3 regions of the Marinobacter lacisalsi genome follow, and region 1 is predicted to be linked to each of the others. Evidence: predicted binding sites of a transcription regulator. Region 1 holds the regulator's gene; each other region holds the start of a gene.
What was found. Region 1 encodes FliA, which starts transcription of late flagellar genes. Its sites were predicted from a motif close to CTAAAGTTTNNNNNNNNNNNGCCGNTAA; they were not measured.
Positions count from the first base shown of each region.

Region 2: ACFOZ5_RS09295 (methyl-accepting chemotaxis protein) is a predicted target of FliA. The motif match lies at 1,617-1,644, and genes of this name have one in related genera.
Region 3: ACFOZ5_RS11965 (methyl-accepting chemotaxis protein) is a predicted target of FliA. The motif match lies at 2,146-2,173, and genes of this name have one in related genera.

Region 1 covers NZ_JBHSDI010000010.1:12,292-17,864, reverse strand. The annotation lists gene ACFOZ5_RS05970 (chemotaxis protein CheA) at 1-1,274, opposite strand, end outside; gene ACFOZ5_RS05965 (protein phosphatase CheZ) at 1,288-2,070, opposite strand; gene cheY (chemotaxis response regulator CheY) at 2,120-2,503, opposite strand; gene ACFOZ5_RS05955 (RNA polymerase sigma factor FliA) at 2,729-3,478, opposite strand; gene ACFOZ5_RS05950 (MinD/ParA family protein) at 3,510-4,328, opposite strand; gene flhF (flagellar biosynthesis protein FlhF) at 4,421-5,573, opposite strand, start outside.
Region 2 covers NZ_JBHSDI010000012.1:168,541-174,113, reverse strand. The annotation lists gene ACFOZ5_RS09295 (methyl-accepting chemotaxis protein) at 1-1,560, opposite strand, end outside; gene ubiU (ubiquinone anaerobic biosynthesis protein UbiU) at 1,844-2,839, shown strand; gene ACFOZ5_RS09285 (U32 family peptidase) at 2,852-3,742, shown strand; gene ACFOZ5_RS09280 (cytochrome c) at 3,749-4,219, opposite strand; gene ACFOZ5_RS09275 (efflux RND transporter permease subunit) at 4,268-5,573, opposite strand, start outside.
Region 3 covers NZ_JBHSDI010000015.1:70,769-76,341, reverse strand. The annotation lists gene ACFOZ5_RS11970 (Yip1 family protein) at 1-406, shown strand, start outside; gene ACFOZ5_RS11965 (methyl-accepting chemotaxis protein) at 470-2,107, opposite strand; gene ACFOZ5_RS11960 (SelT/SelW/SelH family protein) at 2,249-2,548, opposite strand; gene ACFOZ5_RS11955 (sensor domain-containing diguanylate cyclase) at 2,593-3,516, opposite strand; gene ACFOZ5_RS11950 (glycosyl transferase family 90) at 3,642-4,634, opposite strand; gene ACFOZ5_RS11945 (chemotaxis protein) at 4,725-5,573, opposite strand, start outside.

The DNA of each region.
Region 1 (5,573 bases):
CCGATTTCCTTCTTCAGGTTACGGGCCAGGTCACGAACCACCCGCGGGAAACGGCCAAACACCTTCTTGATGGGCTGCATGCGGGTGGCCATGACAGCCGACTGGAGATCGGTGGTCACTACGTCGAGGTTGGACACCGCCTTGTGCATCTCGCTGTCTTCGCTTTCATTACCGAGGCGCTGCAGGCGATTACGCACCAGCACCAGCTCGCCCACCATATTCATGATGTCGTCCAGGCGCTTGGTGTCCACCCGTACCGAGGTCTCGGCCGGGGGCTGGTTTTCCCGGGCGGGTGCTGAAGGCTTGCTGGCTTCCGCCCTGGCCGCCTGGTCCGCCTTTTTCGGCGCAGGTTCTGGCTTTTTCGGCGCGGGCTCAGGTTTCTTTTCCGGCTCCGGCTTTTTATCCGCAGGCTTGTCGGCGGCCTCAGGCGCCGACGACGGGGCCGGCTTCTTGCCCTTGCCGTGGAGCTCATCCAACAGCTGTTCGAACTCGTCGTCGGTGATCAGGTCACTGTCACCACCGCCTGACTTGTCGTCCTTGCTGTCGGATTCAGCCTTGCCCTCATTGCTGTCGGGGTCTGGCACGTCCGTGGCGGCTACCTCACCGGAGAAACGGCCCTTGCCATGGAGCTGATCCAGCAGAGCCTCGAATTCGTCATCACTGATGTCGTCGCTGTCACTGCTTTTTTCTTCTGCGCTGGCGGCCTGGCCATCCCCCGGTGTCGCGCTCTTGTCGCCGCTCTGCTTGCCATCGTCCAGGGCGTCCAGCAGTTGTTCAAATTCTTCGTCGGTGATATCACCGGGATCCTCTCCGGCCACCACGCCGGCGCCCTCCACCTGACCGGCATCGCTCTTCGGTCCGGCCTCTTTCGCGGGCGCCTCGCCCTCGGGAAGGGCATACTCATCCAGGGTCTCTATAAGGGACTCTGGCGCAAACTGCGGCTCTTCACGGTTGCGGACCTGGTCAAACATGGTATTGACGTGATCCAGTGTCTCAAGCACCACATCCATCAGTTCCGGCGTCACCGAGCGCTTGTGATTGCGCAGGGTGTCGAACACGTTCTCCGCGGAATGGCAGCAATTGACCAGTGCCTCCAACTGCAGGAAGCCGGCGCCGCCCTTGACGGTATGGAAACCACGGAAAATGGCATTGAGCAGATCACTGTCGTCCGGGTGCCGTTCCAGGTCCACCAGCTGCTCCGAAAGCTGCTCGAGTATTTCGCCCGCCTCAATCAGGAAGTCCTGGAGAATTTCTTCATCTGCATCGAATGCCATGCATTCACCTCACTTAAAAGCCGAGACTGGACAGCAGGTCGTCAACGTCGTCCTGTCCGGACACAACGTCAGACCGCTCTGCGGCGCGCATCTGGGGGCCTTCCCCCTTGATTGAGGCTTCCTTTTCCTTCAGGTCGTGGACGGTTCCGGTCAACTGGTCCACATGGCTGGCCATGACCACCAGGCCCAACAGGTTTTCTTCCACTTCCTTGACCAGCGCCGTCACCTTCTGGATCACCTGGCCGGTCAGATCCTGGAAGTCCTGGGCCAGCAGGATTTCCGACAGGTCGTGGTACATTTTTTCCGCATCGTCCGAGAGACTCTCGAAGAAACGGTCAATACGAACATAGAGTTCACGGAACTCGGATGGTGCCATTTCCCGCCGGCGCAGGCGCTGCCAGTCATCCCGTAGTGCTTTGGCCTGCTCGCACATGGCATTGGCCCGGGGCATGGCATCCTCCACCAGATCCATGGTCCGGTTGGCGGCATTGCTGGTCATTTCCACCACGTACTGAAGCCGGTCCGACGCGTCGGACATCTTTGACAGGGCTTCCTGCTGCTCCGGGTTCTGGGGCTGGATCTGGAAATTGCGAATGGCCTCGTGAAGGCTGCGCGTCAGGCGACCCACTTCACGATAGAGACTCTGGTCCCTCACTTCGCTCAGGTCGTTGATCAGGGACATCGCCCTGGCATAATCACCGGCATTGACCTGTTTCGCCAACTCATTGGCCTGCTCTTTCAGCTGGCTGGTGGTTTCAGGATCCAGGTGGGAGCCGTTTTGTTTGTCTTCGCTCATGGGAGCACATCCAGACTGTCTGTTCAGGTTTCAAAGCGCTTCTGGCGCTCTACTCAATACGCTCGAAGATCTTTTCGATCTTCTCCTTGAGTACAGCGGCCGTGAACGGTTTGACGACATAACCGTTTACCCCAGCCTGGGCAGCCGCGACGATCTGGTCGCGCTTGGCTTCCGCAGTCACCATCAGGATCGGCAGGTCCTTGAGCTGTTCGTCGGCGCGAACTTCCTTGAGGAGATCGAACCCGGACATGCCTGGCATGTTCCAGTCCGTCACCAGAAAGTCGTACTTTCCGGAACGAAGCATGGGCAGCGCCGTATTACCGTCATCCGCCTCATCGGTATTGGTAAACCCGAGGTCACGCAGCAGGTTCTTGATAATCCGCCGCATTGTGGAGAAATCGTCCACAATGAGAATTTTCATGTTCTTGTCCAATGGGACCTCCAGTTGGTCGTCGCTGGAATAATGGCCGGGCCCGAATCGTCACGGACCTGGAAAACACGGATGACACCGCTTTACCGCCGCCGGTTTCCCGGCTGATGGCGTCATTCTAGCAGCCTCAGCGTTGCTTACCGTTTCAATGTGTTATCGCGCGACATTCCGCTCTGCGGCTTGTGCCGTCAGCTTGCTCAGTCGTTCAGCAACCTGTTAAGGGGCACGCTACTGTGTTCCGGCGTCAGATGCCTGCCATTCTGAAAGGCGCCCCCGCAACCGCAACGCGGCCTGGCTGTGGATCTGGCTGACCCGGCTCTCACTGACGCCCAGTACCGCGCCAATCTCCTTCAGGTTCAGCTCTTCCTGGTAATACAGGCCGAGGACCAGCTTCTCACGCTCCGGCAGTTCCTCGATGGCGGCTGCCAGATTACGCCGGAAAGCGGCACCCGAAACCTCGTCCAGGGGATTATCCGAAGCTTCCTGTTCGTGTATCGGCAGGTCTCCGGATTCATTGAGTTCATCCAGGGAAAAAAGTCGTCCGGAATTGGCATCACTGAGGCAGGCATGGTAAGCGGACAACGTCATTCCCAGCTCGTCCGCCACCTCGTGATCCAGGGCTTCCCGACCTTCCCGGTCCTCCACCATCTTGATGGCGGCGGACACCCGGCGGGCATTGCGATGGACGGAACGCGGTACCCAGTCACCCTTGCGGATTTCATCGACAATAGCACCGCGAATGCGGATGCCGGCATAGGTCTCAAAGGAGGCGCCCCGGTCCGACTGGTACTTGGCGGCGGCTTCGAGCAGGCCCATCATGCCAGCCTGCATCAGGTCCTCGAGCTGTACCGAGTCCGGTAGCCGGGCCATCAGGTGCAGGGCGATTTTCTTGACCAGCGGCGCATGCTGCTCCACCAGTTGATGGGCATCGCGCCGACCGGTTTGATGATAGATTCCGAGACTTCTGGCCAATGTCATGTATCCGGTTAACCCATACAACAGGATTGGATCAGGCGTTTGTGCTTACCAGGCGCTCCACGAAGAACTCCAGATGCCCCCGGGGGGATGAAGGTAGCGGCCAGCTGTCGACCTGTTCCGCCAGCGCCTTGATGGCCAGCGAGGCCTTTGCCCTGGGGTAGGCGTCCAGCACGGCGCGCTGCCGCTGAACCGCCTTGCGCACTGCCTCATCGTAAGGAACCATGCCTACATATTGTAGTGCAACATCCAGGAAGCGCTCGGTGACCCGGGTCAGTTTACCGAACAGATGTTTGCCTTCCTGTTCGTTGCGGACCTGATTGGCAAGGATACGGAAGCGGTTGACGCCATAGTCGCGGTTCATCAGCTTGATCAGGGCGTAGGCGTCGGTGATGGAGGTCGGTTCGTCACAGACAACCAGCAACAGTTCCTGGGAGGCTCGCAGGAAACTGACCACGCCTTCGGAAATGCCGGCAGCGGTATCCACAATCAGCACGTCGATCTGATCACCCAGCTCGCTGAAGGCGTTGATCAGGCCCGCATGCTCCATGGGTGACAGCTGGGTCATGCGCTGGGTGCCGGAGGAGGCGGGGACAATCTTGATGCCGCCCGGGCCATTGATCAGTACATCACGGAGATCGCATTCCCCGGACAACACGTCGGAAAGATTGTGGCTGGCGGTGATGCCAAGTAGCACATCGATGTTGGCCAGCCCCAGGTCCGCATCCAGCAGGACAACACGGCGGCCCATCTGTGACAGGGCGATCCCGAGATTCACCGAGACGTTGCTTTTGCCCACGCCACCCTTGCCACCGGTGACTGCGATAACCTGAACCGGATGTGGTCTGCTCATAGAGGTTCTTGTTTCCCGCCAAGGTTCTTGTCGTTAACTGTCTTGTTCTGCAGTGCCAGGGACCACGCCGGTCAGCGCCGGGCAGTGGGACCTCAGGCACCTTCTGCCATGGTCTGCTGTTTGCGTGCATCGCGCAAGCGCTCAACGCCCAGACGAACCAGCGATGCCGAATTGGCAGGATGCAGATCCTGGGGGATCTTCTGGCCATCCGTTACCCAGGACACCGGCAGCGCGGTCTCCAGCGCGAAACCAAGTACTTCACCCAGGGTCAGGGCTTCATCCAGCTTGGTCATGATGCAACCTGCGAGACTGGCCATTTTATAGCAATGCCACATGGATTTCATGATGCGCGGCTGGCTTGTCGCCGGCACCACCAGGTGTGGACGCACCGGGTGGCGGCTTTGCGACAGCTCACGCAACTGCTCCTGACACCCGGGATCGGCGCCGGATAACCCGGCGGTGTCAATCAACACCAGGTGGCGACCAGCCAGCTCGTCCAGCACCGCATCCAGGGAGTGGGCATCGTCGACCACCCGCACCGGTACGTTAAGGATACGACCGAACACAAACAGTTGCTCGTGTGCAGCCACACGATAGCGGTCAGTGGTCACCAGTGCCAGTGAATCGGCACCATGTTCCAGTACATACTGGGCCGCAATCTTGCCGATGGTTGTGGTCTTGCCGGAGCCGGTGGGCCCAACCAGGGCATAGATGCCGCCGCGGGAAGCCCAGTCACCGCTGCCGGTTTTGAGGCCGGCCGCCAGGGTTCTCAGGGAACGTTTCCAGTTGTCTTCCAGCTTGCCGCGACCACTCTGGCGCGCCAGGGTGGCAGCCAGCTGCGGGCTCAGACCAAACTCTTCCAGGCGCTCGCCAAGGCGCTTGCGCACCGCTTCGATCGCTTCCTCGGCCGGTTTCTCCGCCGTGGTGTCGGTCTGCTCCGAGGGCCCCTTGTCGGTAATCATCGCCCTCAGGGAGGCAAGCTCACGCCGCATGACCGCAAGCTCATCATCGGCGCCCTTGATGTCAGCCGCTGACGGAGCGGCGACGGATTCCTGACGGGTCTCCGGCACCGGTGGCAGGTTGTCCACATCGAGCCGGGTGTCGCCGTTGCCAAAGCGCTGGTGCGGGTCGTGCCCCCGGTGCGGGCTGCGCAGCTCCCGAATACGGTTGCGGGAGCGGTCAAGTTCTTCCTGCAGCCGGCGATGCTGTTCCGCCTGCAGCTCCCCCAGGCGCCCGCCACTGGTG
Region 2 (5,573 bases), on a different contig from region 1:
GAGGGCCAGCAGGTTGGTCTGGTCTGCCACTTTGCGGATGACATCTACCACGTCGCTGATGGTGCTGCTGCGGTTTTCCAGTTCCTCGATCACCTGGTTTACTTCCTGCACCGAGCCGGCCAGATCGCGGATCTGGCGCACACTGGCGTGCAGTACCTGCTCACCGTTGCGGCTCTTTTCCATGGCGCTGCCAGACGCTTCCGCCACCTGCTGGGTGTTGCGGGAGATTTCCTCCGATGTGGAGGACATTTCCTCGGTGGCGGCCGCAACCTGCTCGATCTGTTGCTGCTGGTCTTTCACCTGCTTGGTGTTCTGGTTGGCGGTGGAACTGGTCTCTTCGGTGGCGGTGGCCAGTTGCACACTGGCCCTGTCGATCTGCGCCAGAGCCTCTCCGAAGCGGCTGAACAGTGTGTTGATGGCCTTGGCAATGGTGCCGGTTTCGTCCTTGCTGGATACCGGAATCTCCCGGGTCAGGTCCTTTTCATCCATGGCGTACTGAACGCCGGTCAGCAATTCGTTCACCTGCCGGTGAATGGCGTGGATGATGAGAGACATCAGAGCGATCACGAAGAGGATGGCGGCCCCGGCGATCACCAACGCACTGATCAGATCGTCTCTTGCCCGACCAACAGCCTTCGCAGCCGCGATCTCAACCCGGGACAGCGTTTCCTGGCGAATAATGTTCAGTGCCTCGATGGCCCGGGTGGACGTTTCAAACCATTCGTTCGCGTCCAGTGCATACATACCGGAAGCACTGCTCAGCAAAGTCTCCCGTTGCGCCTGGAGTGCCTGCACTTCAGTGCCAGCCACAAATCCGCCCAGCCTGCGGTGCAGAGGGTCGTCAGAGGCGAGCATGTCAACGGCATTGCGGTACCAGGCGTCCTGTTGACCTTTCAATGCCGCAGCCCGGCCCACGGCGGGAAGGTCGAAATTACCGGAGCGGATCAACGCAGCGCCAGCGGCACGCTCTCTGCCGGCCATTTCGGAGGTTTGCGCCAGGGCGTAGTAGGCATTGATCTCGCGGGTGAGCGCGGCATCTGTGGAGCGACGGACCAGCAGGGGGACCCTGTCGATGATCTCGGTGATCAGTCCGGTATAACGCTTGCCGGCCTCGGCGCCGTTCAGGTCCCGACGGTCAACGTCCTGCCGGAGGGCGTTCAGGCGGTTCAGCTCAGTATCCAGGCGTTCAATACTCCCGGTAACGATGTCATCAAGATCCGTCTCAGCCCGCAGTGCCTGGACTTCTGAACGATAGTCAGACAGGGCGCTGTTGGCCTGCTGACGCTGGTTCCCCAGTATTCGTCTGGCTTGCTGCTCGGCTTCGGACCCCGGCTCGGCAGCCAGCATCACAGCCGAGCGGCCTCGTTCTTTCTGCAGGGCTTCCACCAGGGGATCACCGATTTCGGCCAGCTTCACCATGGCCTTTAACTGGCTCATGTTCCGGTACTCGGCGGCATCTTCAGTAATGCTGATAATGGCAAAGAAAATGATGACAAGAAGCGCCGGCAACACCAGGGTGATCAGCTTGCCGCGCATGGATAGGTTATTGATGACGTTCATGAGACTGCCCCTTCCTTAAGTCTTGCCGCCATTGTGGGTGAGGGTGCCAGGGGTTGGTATCGGCACCATGGGGTAAACGAAGAGGTAGTTTCTGAATGAAAGGATGTGTAACGCCTTGTTATATCTTTGAATATAAAGATAAAAATTCCTGATAGGGGATAACCCGTAGGGTACTACCATATGGGTAATCCGTAGCCCCTCACCGCTGTGCTGATAACGGTCAAGGCGTCGCCCATGCGGAAAGGATAGGGTCTCCGGAAATATTCAGTTTCCGGAGAACACCATGGAACTTGTCTGCCCCGCCGGCAGTCTGCCCGCCCTCAAAGCGGCTGTAGATAATGGTGCCGATGCCGTCTATCTCGGTTTTCGGGACAGCACCAACGCCCGTCAGTTTGCCGGCCTCAACTTCAATGACAAACGGGCTTCCGAGGGCATTGCGTATGCCCACGCCAAAGGCACCCGGGTGTTCTGTGCCATCAATACCTATCCCCAGCCCCAGGGTTGGCAGACGTGGACGTCCGCGGTTGATCGTGCCGCCAGCCTGGGGGTGGATGCCGTTATACTGGCCGATATGGGGCTGCTGGATTATGCCGCCAATCGCTACCCGGACCTGCCCCGGCACCTGTCCGTACAGGGCTCGGCCACCAGTTATGAGGCGCTCCGGTTCTACAAGGACAACTTCGATATTCGCCGGGCGGTGTTACCCCGTGTGCTTTCCCTCGATCAGGTCAAAGGTGTGGCAAAACACAGCCCGGTGGAGCTGGAGGTATTTGCCTTCGGCAGCCTCTGCATCATGGCCGAAGGCCGGTGTTACCTGTCGTCGTATCTCACCGACGAGTCCCCCAACAGCAAGGGCGCCTGCTCGCCGGCCAAGGCCGTGCGATGGGAGGAAACCGGCGATGGCAGCCTGGAATCCCGCCTCAACGATGTGCTGATCGACCGTTACGCCCGGGGCGAGTCGGCCGGTTATCCAACGCTGTGCAAGGGCCGGTTCGACGTGGAAGGCGACATCTACCATGCCATTGAGGAGCCGGTCAGCCTGAACACCCTGGATTTGCTGCCGGAACTCAAAGCCCTGGGCATCAGCGCCGTCAAGATCGAAGGCCGCCAGCGCAGCCCGTCGTATATCGCCGATGTGGCCCGCACCTGGCGCCAGGCGCTGGAGCGGTTGGAAAGGGGGCCGGAATTCGCCGTCGACCCAGCCTGGCAATCCACCCTCGCCGGGTTGTCCGAAGGTGGGCTCACCACATTGGGCGCTTACCATCGCAAGTGGAAATAAGGTGCTGAGATCATGATGAAATTATCTCTGGGCCCCATCCTGTGGTTCTGGTCCAAACAAAGTGTTTTTGATTTCTATGCGAAGGCAGCCGAATGGCCGGTGGATACCATTTATCTGGGCGAGGTGGTGTGCTCTCGCCGGCGGGAGCTGAAACCGGATGACTGGCTGGACCTGGCCCGGGACCTGAAGGCCTGCGGCAAGGATGTGGTGCTCTCCACCCTCACACTGATCGAATCAGAAGCGGATCTGCGTCGCCTGCGCCGGTTCTGCGAGCAGGACGAGTTCCTGGTGGAAGCCAACGACCAGAGTGCCCTGCAGATGGCCATCCGGAATGACCTTCCGTTTATCACCGGCCCCTCCATGAATATCTACAATACGGCCACCCTGAAAATCCTGGCCCGCCAAGGGCTGCAAGGCTGGAATCTGCCGGTTGAACTGGGCAAGGAAACCCTTGAACAGCTCATCAGGGAGTTGGAAGCCGAAGGGCTGGACCTGCCCGCAGAGGTGTTTTCCTGGGGGTTCCTGCCCCTGGCCTGGTCTTCCCGCTGCTTTACCGCCCGCCATTACAACCTGCCCAAGGATAACTGTGAGTTCCGCTGCCTGGAGCATCCGGATGGTATGGAGCTGCGCTCCCGTGAAAGCCAGGAGCTGTTCCGGCTCAACGGGACCTCGACCCTGTCAGGTTCCCGTTATGACCTGATGCGGGAGTTACCGGATATGGCGCGTATGGGGGTAGGCACGGTGCGCCTGAGCCCGGAACACCAGGGTATGGATGAGGTGGTGCAGCGCTTTGATCAGGTACGCCAGGGTATAGTGCCGGCCACCGACCCGCTGCAACTGGTAGAGGCACCGCCCTGCAACGGGTACTGGTATGGCAGGCCCGGTATGGACCTGGTGGGCTGATCCCGCTCAGTCTTTAATGGCTTGAACGCCCGGGAAACGGTCGGAAACGTAGGTGCTGTGGCACTGGATGCAGTTCCGTGTCATCTCGCCAAACAGCTTTTGCTGTTCGTCCGTATCTTCGGTCCGGCCCGCCTCCGCCAGTGCGGCGGCAAGCTCGTGGAACTCCTGGTCCAGTTTTACGAAATCCTCGGGCACGGCGGACATCAGGTCTTTACGGTCCTGGTCGGTCATGGACTGAGAGAGGATGAAACTGTCGTGGATCTGCTGGGCGTTCTCGGCAACATCCTCATGCTGGCCCATGACCATGGCAGAATGAATCGTGGTCATGGCAGCCTGTACGGAGCGCATTTCTTCTTGTAACAGCCGACTCAGTTTATCGGTGAGCTTGGGGGTAACGGGCTCTGCCGCAAGTGAGCTGGTTGAGAGTGACAGGCCCAGCAGCAAGGCTGTCAGCAACTTTCCACTTCTGGTCGTCATTTCATTGATTCCTTTTACTTGCAGGTTTTAGGCACCATAGCAGTGACGCTATGCTTTGTCAGGGACGGGTGCTTTTGCCCACCCCAAATCCTCAAGAATCCCATAGAGTGCCGGCAAGGCAATCAGGATCAGCACGGTGGACACCAGCAGGCCGAAAACCACGGATATCACCAGTGGAATCACTGCCATGGCCTGGGTGCTGGTTTCCGCCAGCAGTGGCAACAAGCCCGCTACGGTGGTGCTGGTGGTAATCAGGATGGCCCGGAAGCGGGCCCGGCTGGCGGCACCGGCAGCTTCCTGTGCACTCATGCCCTGTTCCCGGTAGCTCTTGATGAACTGCACCAGCAGGATGGCGTTGTTCACCACTATCCCGGCCAGTGAAGCGGCACCAATCAGTGACGGCATGGACAGGTTGTAGCCCATCAGCAGGTGGCCCCAGACGGCTCCCATAAATGCGACCGGAATGGCCAGCATCACAATGACCGGCTCCAGGTAGCTGCGGAACTGGAAAGACAGGATCAGGAAGATCCCCAGCAGGCCGATCAGCAAGCCTCGGGCGATGGACTGGCCGGTTTCCCGGGAGCGGGCGGTCTGGCCTTCTACCTGCAGGGTGATTTCCGGCCATTGCTCCTGAAGTTTCGGGAATACCTGGCTCTGTAAATCCGCCACGATGGCATCGGCGTTGGTTGTCCGGCCGTTCACATCGGCAGACACGGTGACCGTGCGCAGGCCGTCAATCCGGGTCACCTGAGCCCACTGGCGTTCCTCGGTTATATCGGCCACCTCCCGCAGGGGCACCATCTGGCCCTTGCCGGTGGTGATCACGGTGTCTTCCAGAAACTGGCGGGTATTGCGCTCGGCGCTGGTCTGGCGCACCAGGATTTCGATGTGCTGATCGCCAATCTGCACCGTATCCACGATATCCCCGAGCAGCCCGGTTCGAATCTGGCTGGCCACGTCGGATGCCGTCAATCCGAGCGACAGGGCGCGGTCGTTCAGCGACAGGGTGCGCTGGGGCTTGCCGGGGCGAAGATCATCCAGCACGTTGAAGGTGCCGTTATAGGTGGCAACTTCGTCGCTCAGATACCGGGCCGCGGCCTTCAGCTCATCCAGGTCAGTACCCTGCAGGCGCACTTCAATGGGAATGCCCGCGGGGCCGAAACCGGGTTCCTGGATATTGAGGGCGATCAGGCCGGGGATGTCTCCGATCTCTTCATACCAGCGGTCGGTGAGGGTAGCCAGGTCCACGGTGCGCAGCTCCGCGGTCAGCAGATCGGCCATCACCGTGGCCACGTGGGCGCCTTTCTCGCCGGCACCGGCGTGCTGGTTGAAGCGGGTCTGGATGTTCTGTACC
Region 3 (5,573 bases), on a different contig from region 1:
CGCGCTGCAACTGAGCGTACTGACCTACCTCGCCATGCTGGTTGGCGTGTTTGCCCTGGGCTATGCCGTTAACTGGATGGCCCGGACTTACGGCGCGCGGGAAGAGCCGGACGCGTCCAACGGCATTGCCCTGGCCGCCTACTCCTGCACACCACTGTTCCTGGCGGGGTTTGCTTTGCTTTATCCCGTGCCCTGGTTCAATGCGATGGTGTTTCTTGCCGCCGCGGTCTACGGAGCCTACCTGATGTATGACGGCCTGCCGATCGTGATGGACATTCCCAGGGAGCGGGCCATCATGTATGCCGGCGCGTTGCTGACGGTGGCTCTGGTCATTCTGGTATCCACCAGGGTGGGTTCCGTGCTTCTCTGGAACGTCGGCTTCGGGCCGGTGTTCATCAACGGCTGAGGCAGACGCCCGATAACGTGGCCGCTCCGGCGTTCGTCCGGGGCGGCCACTGTCGACTGCCGATCAGACCTTGAAGCGCCCGGCCTGTTCTTTCAGGCTGCTGGCATACCCGGCCATGGACTCGCTGATGGTATTGAGGTCCGCTGAACGCTGGTCGCTTTCGTTGGCCAGATCATTGATCTGGGTAATGCTGCGGTTGATCTCGTCGATGACCTGGGTTTGCTCCTCGGTGGCAGAGGCCACACTGGAGTTCACGTCGCTGATATCATTCATGGCCTCCAGAATCGAGGCCAGTTCGCCTTCCGCATCGGAGGCCAGGGCCTCCGTGGAGCTGGCCTGCTCGCTGCCGGTTTCCATCACCGACACGATGTCCGACACGCCGGATTGCAGGGTGGTGATCATGTCCTGAATGTTTTCCGTGGACTGCTGGGTACGCTGGGCCAGGGTGCGTACCTCGTCGGCCACCACCGCGAAACCCCTGCCCTGTTCACCGGCCCGGGCCGCTTCGATGGCGGCATTCAGCGCCAGCAGGTTGGTCTGTTCAGCAATACCCCGGATCACATCGAGTACCGAGGTGATGTTGTCGGAATCCGTGGACAGCTTGCGGATGACCTCCACTGCCTTGGTGATCTGTTGTGACAGTCGGCGCACCTGGCTGGCGGACTGCTGAACGATGTCGGCACCCTTGTTGGCGTTGCCCTGGGCGTTCCGGGTGACTTCGGCCGCGCGGGAGGCGTTGCCGGCGACTTCCTCGATGGCACTCTGCATCTCGTTGATAGCGGTGGCCACCATGGTGATGGATTCGGTCTGGCTGGATACGCCCTGACGGTTTTCAGAGGCAGACTTCTCCAGGTCCCGGGCGCCTTCCGCCAGGTTTCCGGACAGTTCCTGGATGGTGCGGATCATGCCCTGCAGGTTCGCCAGTACGGCATTGAACGATTCGGCCAGCTGACCCAGGTCGTCGTTGTTTTCGACCGGCACCCGCTGGGTCAGGTCGCCCTCGCCCTGGGCGATGTTATCCAGCTGGTCCCGCAGGGTGCGGATGGAGGCCACAATCATTTTCAGGGCGGAAACGAACACCAGCAGTGCGATAATCAGGGAAGCTGCGGTAACGATTACCGTGATGGTGATGGCCTGCGAGCCTTCCGCGGAAGAGGCGGCGGCCTGTTCGCTCGCCAGCCTGTCGGCCACCTGGCCGGTACGGTCGAAGTAGCCTCTGACGGTCTCGAACAGCTCGTCGGTCTCAGTCCTGATGATTTCCCTGGCGCCGTAGGTGTCGCCGATACGGGCCCTTTCCAGCGCGGTTTCGGCTGACGTGCGCCATTGCTCGAAGGCGGCGTCGAAGCCCTCCATTTCCTTGCTGAAGTCGGTCCCGGTCAGTCGCTGTGCGGCGGAGTGGATCCGGTTTCGGGCCTGGTCGGCATTGTCGTGGAACGCTGCCAATTGTTCGTCGGCGGAAGAGTTGGTTTCCCTGGCGCGGATGTAGCCGTTCTGTGCAACCAGGGCCTGGTAGAGGTCACGATCCCCGTTGAGAATTTCACTGGAGGCCGGCATCAGATGGTCGGCGACAAAGTCAGTGCCAGAAACCAGGTTACGGGCGGTGATTACGCTGAGAATGCCGAGAATGATGACTGCCAATGCAGTGATAACAAAGGGGAGGCCGACCTTGGTTCTGAATCCCAACAACTTGCCGATAGCCATACCTTACTCCGGACATTTTACAGAATTTGTTATCATTGTTGTCGGCAGTATAGGCAATTACTTTAGTTTTAGAACTAGTTGCGTGGCGTCACTTTGTCGCTTTTTGTGTCAAAGGATAACAACTTGTGAGAGGTGATAATGCTACTCGCTCCGGTCCTTGTGGTCGCTGTGCCCCAGTGACCGCTCCGGTGACACCCTGTCCCGCACCAGCTGCTTGAGCCGGGTGATCTCCGGGAAGCCGCCCATCTCCTTGCGGGACCAGATTCGCTGCCCGTCTACATGAACCTCGAAAATGCCCCCGCTGCCCGGGTGCAGGGTCAGCTCGCCAATGTCATCCTCGAACGTCGTCAGCAACTCCTGGGCCATCCAGGCCGAGCGCAGCAGCCAGCGGCAGCCGGTGCAATAGTGGATGTCGACGGTGTGGGTGCGTTCCTGATCCATTGGATAGTCCTGTGGGTCGGCGAAATCAATGTGTTGGCGGAGAGTCAGTGGCGGCTGGCCACCTGGTTGCGGCCGGCTTCCTTGGCCCGGAACAGGGCCTTGTCTGCCTGCTTCAGCAGAGCATCCAGAACAATGTCGGGTCCCGCGTCCGCGGTGATGCCGAAGCTGGCTGTGCAGCTCACGGCTCCGTCGGTGACCGCGAAAACCTGACTTGAGAAAGCCGCTTGCAGTCGCTGCGCCAGGTAGCGGGCTTGTGCCAGATTGGTGGCGGGCAACAGGACGGCAAATTCCTCGCCACCGAGTCGGGCCAGGATGTCGGCGTCCCTGACTGTTCTGAGGGCCGTAGCCGCCAGTCCCCGCAGGACGGTATCGCCCGAAGCGTGCCCCCAGCGGTCATTGACCTGTTTGAAGTGGTCCAGGTCGAACATGATGAGCGCGACCGGATCACCAGCACGTATGGACTGATGGATGCTCTGTGTTGCCAGGGCGAAAAAGGCCCTGCGGTTATTGAGGCCGGTCAGCTCGTCGGTATAGGCCAGCCTCTCGGCCCTGGACTTGGCTTCTGTCAGCGCCTGTTCCATATGCTTGCGTTCGGTGATGTCGGTGGCTATCTCCATGCGTACCAGGCGGCCGTCAATCCACCGAATGGCCTGGTCGCGGCACTGATACCAGCGTTGGTTGGCCGTGTTCTGGAACTCCCAGACCAGCGGGCCGGTGGGCTCGCCGTGCTCGTCCACCAGTTGCGGGTTGGTACAGAAAGAGCAGGGGCCACCCTGATCGTTCTGCAGGACCTGCCAGCATTTCCCGGCGTCCGGTGAGCCCCAGGCTTTTCTGCCGTAATCGTTGAAGAAGATCAGTTCGTGGGTATCCATGTCCGCCACGTAGACCAGGGCATCCAGGCTATTGAGGACCGTGGCGATGGCCTGGTAACTGAGATCGGCACTGGGAGGGCTCGAGGGCTTGGTCATGACGTGAGTTCGGCTTATCTGACGTGCTGATATTGAGGATCATACCAGTTGTTCCGGCCGATGTCCGGGGCTGCAGTTGCACGACTTGCATCGGCTCGCGGGGAGGTGACGATGCGGGGGCGTGTTCAGATACCCAAGGGCATCCGAACGGGGCCTTTCTGGCCACTGAGCTGGAAATAACGCTCCATCACCAGCAGGCCAACCAGATCTTCCCGGCGCTGATCCCTGAAACGGGCGGCATGGCGCTGGGCGTTGTTGATAATGGCTTCAGCCTGGTCCGGGTAGCGTCGATAGTAATCGATCTTCTGTTCCAGGTCGGAGTGATCATCCTTCAGTTCGACGTAATGGTAGCCGGGCACCAGGGTGCCCTCCATGAACCAGGTTTCGAAGCGGGGGCGACGCATCAGGCAGAGGGAATTGGAGGCCATGATCCATTTCAGGTTGGTGGCCACGTCTATCCCTTCCACACTGACAATGAACTGGTGGCGCAGCTGTTCCTCAACGCCCATGAAGGGTTTGTGCCATGGCTGGGCCTGCTTTTCCTTATGCTGCGTGCACCCGACGTCGCACAGGGGATGGTTCATGAACTGGCGGGCGAAGGCGATGCGGTGATCCCGGTTGGATTTGCCACGCCACACCGCAAGCGGTTTCTTCGCCCGGAACGGTAACGGATCGTGGTAAAAACGGAAGTGGCGAATGGCATTGAGCCTCAGCAGCATGGCATTGGTCGCTTCAGGATCTATAGGGCGGCTTTTGACGAAGGTGGGTTCCCGGGGTGTGGTTGTCAGGTCGCCGAACCGGTAGTGCACCTGCAGGTGGCGGGGAAAGTGGCGGATCAGGTGCTGGAAGTCACCGCAGTAGGCACTGCTTTTGCGCTTGCCAGTGAACCGGCCTATGGCCTCTGCTTCTTCCGGCAGGCTGATGGGGCCAGTCAGTCGGTTGTAGTAATTCACCCTGGCTTCAATATCCGCCTGACCAGAGGCGTCCATCCGGTCAAATTCACTGAACAGGGCACGGCGCCTGATTTGCCAGAGTTCCCCCGGCACCAGGGCGCGGAGCTGGTTGCGGGCGTAGGTTACCGGCTTGTGGAAGCGGTTGGCCAGCCTGCTCGATGTCATCCTGTGCTCCTGCCTCACTTGAGTTGGAGCACCCATTGCACAGGATGAACATTACAGGTTTGTGGTCGTCACAAAACCTTCAGAAAGCGTTCAGGTAGCTTCGGTGGTCGTGCCGCGCAGCATGGCCTGTAGCAGTTCCTCCGCGTCGAATTTTGTCAGGGCTTCGTTGGCACCCACCTGACGGGCGTAACTGACGCTCATCTCGCTGTTCAGGGAGGTGTGCAGGATCACGTATGGCTGATGGATTGAGCGATCATCCCGCAGGTGAAACGTCAGCTCATAGCCGTCCATGCCGGGCATCTCGATATCGCTGACCAGGATGGTGACCGGTCTCTGTTCCTGGTTGGCCTGTATCATCTTGTCCAGGGCGGTCTGCCCGTTGCCGGTTACCTCGTAGGGGATGTTTTCCCGGTCCAGGGCATCGGCCAGCTGGCGGCGGGCCACCTGGGAGTCGTCCACCAGCAGGATGCGCTGTTCCCGCAGGGTTTCCCGTTCCAGGTCGGTGAGCTGGGCAGGAGGACTGTCCATGGACTCCGGGTACACCCGGGCCAGAAGCAGTTCCACATCCATCAGCTGCACGAGGTCGTTGTCGATCTGCAGCAGCCCGGTGACAAATGCCTGGTCACCCAGGGCCCGGGGCGGTGCCTGTACCTGCTTCCAGTTGGCTTCGACAATCCGGTCGACGCCACGAACCAGGAAACCGATTACCTGACGCTGGATATCGGTCACGATGATCGAGGCATGCTTGCGGGATTCGGCGTCCAGGGCGGGGTAGCCAACCGCTGCCGCCATGTCGATGACCGGTACGGCCGCACCACGGAAGCTCATGGTGCCTATCACGGCAGGATGGCTCTGGGGAATCTGGGTCAGGCGCTGCAACGGCATGATTTCACGGATCTTCAGCGTGCCCAGGGCCGACAGCCGGTTGCCAGCCAGACG